DNA from 2 places in the Exiguobacterium sp. SH5S13 genome. Region 1 is predicted to be linked to the other one. Evidence: riboswitches for the same ligand, from Rfam matches in the RefSeq annotation. Region 1 holds a riboswitch; the other holds the start of a gene.
The links. Region 1 has a riboswitch for FMN ahead of ribD (bifunctional diaminohydroxyphosphoribosylaminopyrimidine deaminase/5-amino-6-(5-phosphoribosylamino)uracil reductase RibD). Riboswitches for the same ligand answer to the same signal wherever they lie in the genome.
Positions count from the first base shown of each region.

Region 2: it holds a riboswitch for FMN, as region 1 does, so the genes downstream of both, EVJ30_RS05225 (ECF transporter S component) here and ribD (bifunctional diaminohydroxyphosphoribosylaminopyrimidine deaminase/5-amino-6-(5-phosphoribosylamino)uracil reductase RibD) in region 1, are expected to answer to the same signal.

Region 1 is NZ_SJUS01000023.1:15,440-18,647, forward strand. It holds gene ribE (riboflavin synthase) at 1-321, opposite strand, end outside; gene ribD (bifunctional diaminohydroxyphosphoribosylaminopyrimidine deaminase/5-amino-6-(5-phosphoribosylamino)uracil reductase RibD) at 302-1,384, opposite strand; FMN riboswitch at 1,534-1,676, opposite strand; gene EVJ30_RS11695 (undecaprenyl-diphosphate phosphatase) at 1,769-2,581, opposite strand; gene EVJ30_RS11700 (homing endonuclease associated repeat-containing protein) at 3,033-3,208, shown strand, end outside.
Region 2 is NZ_SJUS01000006.1:45,348-48,555, reverse strand. It holds gene EVJ30_RS05240 (NAD(P)/FAD-dependent oxidoreductase) at 1-252, shown strand, start outside; gene EVJ30_RS05235 (Rossmann-fold NAD(P)-binding domain-containing protein) at 293-1,147, opposite strand; gene EVJ30_RS05230 (HesB/IscA family protein) at 1,257-1,613, opposite strand; FMN riboswitch at 1,711-1,852, shown strand; gene EVJ30_RS05225 (ECF transporter S component) at 2,011-2,598, shown strand; gene EVJ30_RS05220 (NupC/NupG family nucleoside CNT transporter) at 2,709-3,208, opposite strand, start outside.

The sequences.
Region 1 (3,208 bases):
GCGACCGACCCCGTCGACGTGTCCCGAGACGAAGTGACCGCCGAAGCGACCGTTCGCCGGCATCGCCCGCTCGAGGTTGACGTCCGTTCCAGGGCGGACCCCATCTAGACTGGACGCTTTGAGCGTCTCCGGCATGACGTCGACGGCAAAACTCGTTTGATCAAACGCCGTCACGGTCAGGCAAATCCCGTTCACCGAGATGCTGTCGCCGAGCTTCACGTCTTCTAACACGATCTTGCCCGCGAGCGTGAGCCGTAGCGACGGCCCGTTCCGCTTCACGGCTTTCACACTGCCGATTTCTTCAACGATTCCCGTGAACATCGGACTCCCCCTTTCTCATGACGAGCTTGATGTCGGTACCGACCGTCTCGACCGAGCCGATCGCGAAGCGCTCGATCGCATCTAACGGTCCGGCTTGGCTCGAGCGATAGATGCCTCGGTTCCCACCGAACACGCGCGGTGACTGATACATGACCCATTCGTCGACGTATCGTCCGTCAAAGAGTGACGTCACGAGCGTCGGTCCCGCCTCGATGAGCAAACGGCCGACGCCGCGACCATGCAAGTCACGAAGGACGTTGTCGAGTGTCGAATAGTCGGCAAGCTCGACACCGTTTTGAGCGAGCTCGGTCCGTTTCACTTCATCTCCAGACAGCGTATAGACGAGCACCGGCACGTCTTTCGCGCTCCGAACGAGCTGACTCGAGAGCGGTAAGCGGAGCTCGCGGTCGAGGACGACCCGAAGCGGCTGACGTGTCGGCGTGTCGAGCCGGACGGTCAAGGCCGGGTCGTCGGCGAGCACGGTCCCGATTCCAGTCAAGACGGCATCGACCGTCGCCCGTAGTTCGTGGACGTCACGCCTCGCTTCAGTCCCGGTCACCCACTGGCTCTCACCCGTGTCGAGTGCGACTTTCCCGTCTAGGCTCGTCGCCGTCTTCAATACGACGTACGGCCGTTTCGTCTCAAGCGAACGTAGGAACGCCGGATTGAGCGCACGGGCCTCGGCTTCGAGCAGACCGACTTCGACGTCGATCCCGGCCGCCTTCAAACGGGCGACACCTTTCCCTGCGACGAGCGGGTTCGGATCGTTCATCGCGATGACGGCGCGCTTGATGCCCGACTCGACGATCAAGTCGGCACACGGCGGCGTTTTCCCGTAGTGCGAGCACGGCTCGAGCGTGACGTAAATCGTCGCACCGTATGCGGACGCACCGGCCATGCGAATGGCGTGCACTTCGGCGTGCGGTTCACCGGCCTTCAAATGGGCACCGAATCCGACGACGCGACCATCTTTGACGACGACGGCCCCGACGAGCGGGTTCACACCGGTCTGTCCGGCAGCGGACTTGGCCAATTGGATTGCTTGTTGCATGTACTGTTGCATCGTTCTCCCTCCTTGTTTCGTACAGACAAAAAGACCCTAAGGATGTCCTTAGGGTCTCGGCGGGAGGTCTCAGTCGTCATTGGTCGAGCCAAATAAACGTTTTCTTTACAGAAAAACGTACGACGAAGCGCAGGTCACGAGGACCTGTCTTTTTCCTTCTCCCATCCAGACTATACTGTCGGCTCTAGAATCGCACTAGATCCACCGTTCGCACACGTGCGCCCGGGTCACGGACTTAAGGCTTGCGCCCATCACCGCCGGTTGGGAATTGCACCCGACCCCGAAGGAATATTTGTTTGTACTCCTTTACTTTAGCGCAAAAAAGAATCGAAGGCAAAAATAAAAGCGCAAAAAAAGCGCCACTCCGATGAGCAGCGCTTCCAATCAAGCCAAGAATAAGACGACGAGCAAACCGACGATCCAACAATAGAACGAGAAGTACTTGAGCTCACCCTTCGCCATGATGTGCTGGAACCATTTGAGCGAGATGGCCGTCAGCGCGTACGAGGCGATGAACGCCAAGACGAGCGGACCGAACAGATCGCGCGTCGTCGGATCGGTGAACAATACCGGCCCGTCCAAGATCATCGTCCCGAGACTGACCGGGATGAACAAGAAGAACGAGAATCGGAGCGCCGACTCTTGTTTAATGCCGAGCAACATCGCCATGACGATCGTGGCACCCGAGCGGCTGATCCCTGGGATAAGCGCGACCGCTTGGGCGAGACCGATCAAGATGGCGTCACGTAACGTGATACCGCCGTCACCTTTACTCCCGCGCATGTTGCGGATGAACCAAAGTGCGACCCCGGTCAAGATCAACGTATAGCCGACCGTCGCGACGCCGCTGAGCGTCTCACCGATCCAATCGCCGAATAACACGCCGAGCACGCCGGCCGGTAAGGTCGCGACGAGCAAGAGACCGATGAACTTGACGTCGATCATCGTATCCTCGCTGCGGTCTTTCTTAAATAAGAACGTCCACAGACTGACGACGAGCCGGACGACGTCTTGGCGATAAATCGTCAAGACGGCGAGGAGCGACGCAAAGTTGACGAAAATCTCGAACGACAGCCCCGGTAATTCGATATTGAATAACTCTTGGAAGATGACCAAATGACCGCTCGACGAGATCGGGATCGGTTCCGTGAACCCTTGGACGAGACCAAGCAGCAAGTAAAATAACCATATTGTCATATCATAATATCCTCTTTTCTCAAATTCGCTCAATGCGGATATTTTAGCAGAACCACGGTTTCATTGACCACCATTTAAAATTTTTTCGTATATTTTGAAAACTTTTATTGATTAGTCTGAAAATTAAATTTATTATAGAAGGGTACTCAACTGGACAACGGCGATGACCCCATTGTCCAGTTGGGTACATTTTCGTATGGAACTCATATAATTTACCAAAAATAAAACTTTTTGTTTACAAATGAATCCATATAATATTAAATTTGTAATATGCCTGTTACCTTTTTTTTAAATCTTTTATCCAACTTTATACCTACCGAGTCCCATTTTTAACATAAAAAACTTACAAAAGCGCTTATAAATCGTAAAAACTATCCGATAGTATGATTGTAGAAGCACTTTCGTCATCATTGTCGGTTCAGATATGAGTCCATGGAAGGAGGAACCATCATTGAGTCAAACGCTATCCACTAATACTCATCATTTATCAACCGAACAGCAACGCATGATTCACTGTATTCGTTTGCTCGGGGATTTATTAAAGGAACGTCCTCGTCGCTCTGTCTATCGTCGCTTCGCGATGGAGCAAAACTGGCCGTCTCCCGAATCGATCATTCGACAGTTCGG
Region 2 (3,208 bases), on a different contig from region 1:
GTCTCATCGCTCGGCCCGATCAAAAACTGGGGCATGGAGTTTGAGAAAAACACGATCCGTGTCGACTCACGGATGGAGACGACAGTCGCCGGCATCTTCGCTTGCGGTGACATCGCCACGTACGAAGGCAAAGTGAAATTGATCGCGACCGGCTTCGGTGAAGCACCGATCGCCATCAACCAAGTGAAGCAGCTCGTCGACCCGACAGCGCGTCACCCACAACATTCAACCTCGGTATTTGCCGGGAAATAAAGACTGGCCTCTCATCTGCGAACGATGAGAGGCCGTTTTTTCATTTGCGGATCGTTTGAATGATGACACGGTCAATCCAATCATCGAGTTGCGTGAACACGAAGCCAGCTTTTTTCGCCTCGGCGTTCGACATGTAGTAGTCGACGTCCGTATCGTACGGGGACGACGCCCCATCCTTAATGATTTGGACCGGTTTACCGATATGCTGTCCAATTCGTTCCATGAGCGCACCTAGCGAGATGAGGCCGTCGCTCGCGGCGTTGAACGGCCCCCTCACGTCGGCACGGCCGACCCATTCCAAGAAAGCTGCCGCCTCGAAACTCGAGATGAATCCCATCAACGCCTCCGGGTGATGTAATACGATCGGTTCTTCGTTCCGAACCGCGTCGACATAAAATTTTAACCGGTCGGTGTAATCATCCGGCCCTAGGACGATCGGCAACCGCACCGTCGTGACCGGGAATGAGGCCCGATGGAAGAAGTACGATTCGGCCTCTCGTTTCCCTTGTCCGTAATCGTGTTCCGCGTCGAGGTGATATTCATGATGGAGCGGATTGAAGTCGCTTTCTTTTAAAGCTGCCTCTGGCGCATATACGGACATCGTCGACGTGAGCACATATTTCCCGACCCGATCCATGAAGGCGTCTGTCGCGATCTTCGCCTGATACGGATTGAAACAAATATTGTCGTAGACGAGGTCATACTCGTTGCGTGCGAGGTCTTTCATCGTCGCGACCGACTGACGGTCGCCTTTAATGGAGCGGATGCCTTCCGCTTCCGGCACTTGCAGCTGACCGCGTGTGACGATCGTCACGTCGTCCCCCGCTTCAGCGAGACGGAGCGCGAGCCGTTTCCCAAAGTAACGTGAGCCACCGAAAATCAACACTTTCCTCATCGTACCTACCCCCTTCTCATCCTTCTCCATCCAATATTCCCGTTCATTTCCTCTCATTAACATGCTCACCAAAAAAGGTTGCCGAACATGTCGGCAACCCGTCTATCGTTTAGCAATCCCCGGGCGTGCCGGCGTTCGCCGCCGTCCGGAAACTCGAGCCGCAACCGCACGTCGCGATCGCGTTCGGATTTTTGATCGTGAAGCCCCCGCCAAGCATCGACTGCTTGTAGTCGATCTCGAGCCCGTCGACGACACCGTGGTCAGCTTCGGCGACGATGACGCGGACACCGTAATGGTCGAACTGGACATCCTTGTCCGTCTTGTCTTCATCGAACCCCATCCCATAGGATAGGCCGGTACACCCACCGCCTTGGACTTTGATCCGTAAGAACTGATTTTCAGGGCGTTCGGTCTGTTTCATCATATCGATGACTTGTAGTGCGGCTGGCTCTGTCAAATGAATCATCTGAACTCCTCCTCATTTATCTTCACTTCAAGTCAACTGACTTGTGATTTTGTGAAATATCTTGTATAACTAAACTGTAACAAAAAAAATTAAATCGTTCCATCTTCGGGGCAGGGTGAAATTCCCGACCGGCGGTATTGAAGACAAGTTCTTCTCAGCCCGTGAGCGAGCAAGGCGTTGCTTGCTGATTTCGTGAGATTCGAAAGCCGACAGTAAAGTCTGGATGGGAGAAGATGGCGGCATCCGACCGATATTTGGATGTTTTCTTTGGCGTGGCTTAAACGTTGACGAGAACATCTGTTTCGTATGCGCGTAAACTCTCCCGATTGTTCACACAATCGGGTTTTTCTATGCGACGGGTGCCATTCATCAAGGAGCGACAAAAGGAGAGATTTTGATGAAAACAACGCGCAACAAACGATTGACAACACTGGTGACGCTATCGATGCTCGGGGCGATTTCATTCGTCCTCATGCTCTTTAACTTCCCGCTACCCTTCCTGCCACCATTCCTAAAAGTGGACTTCAGTGACATCCCAGCGCTCGTCGCCGGTATCGTCTTCTCGCCACTCGCAGGTGTCGTGGTCGTCGCTCTCAAAAACGTCCTCTACTATGTCTTTAACGGTGGCGGCGTCCCGGTCGGTGAAGTCGCGAACTTCTTCGCAGGTGTCGCCTTCATATATCCGGTCGCTTGGTTCTACCATAAACGTAAAACGAATAAAGCGCTCGCTTCAGGCCTCGTGGCAGGTACGATCACGATGGCGCTCAGCTTGGCGATTTTGAACTACCTACTCATTTTACCAGCTTACGCGTTCTTCTTCGGAATGGCCGAGATGGCCGATCCGGCAGTCAAAACGAACCTCGTCTTGTACGGCATCTTACCGTTCAACTTGATTAAGGCATTATTGATCACCGCCTTGTTCGTCCCGCTCTTCCTGAAGTTGAAGCCGTGGATCGAACGTCAACACATGCAACTGCAAGCTTAACGCCCAATCACCCAAGGGAGACATCCCTTGGGTGATTTTTTGTAGTCACTATATGGCAACCATGAACAAGAGCGCCCACCGGAGTGAGCGCTCTTGTTTGTGAATAACGATTAGAGAAGAAGACCAGCGAGAGTCGCTGACATCAAGTTCGCAAGCGTACCTGCGAGAATCGCGAGGACACCCATACGTGCGATGTCGTTACGACGGTTCGGAGCCATACCACCAAGACCACCGAGAAGGATGGCAAGTGATGAGATGTTGGCGAATCCACAGAGTGCGAACGCGATCATCGCTTCTGTACGAGCTGACAAATCACCTGAACCGATGATCGGTGCGAACTCAGAGAAGGCAACGAATTCGTTCAAGACGAGTTTTTGTCCAAGGAAGCTACCGAATTGTACGGCATCTGCCCATGGTACACCGATGACGAACGCGAGCGGTGCAAACACGTAACCAAGGATCAATTGAAGTGAGAGGCCTTCTAGACCGAACCAACCACCGATTCCACCGAGAAGCAAGTTGACGAGTGCGATCAATGAAACGAAGGCAAGAAGCATCGCACCGACGTTCAATGCGAGGAACAAACCGTCTGACGCACCGCGAGCGGCCG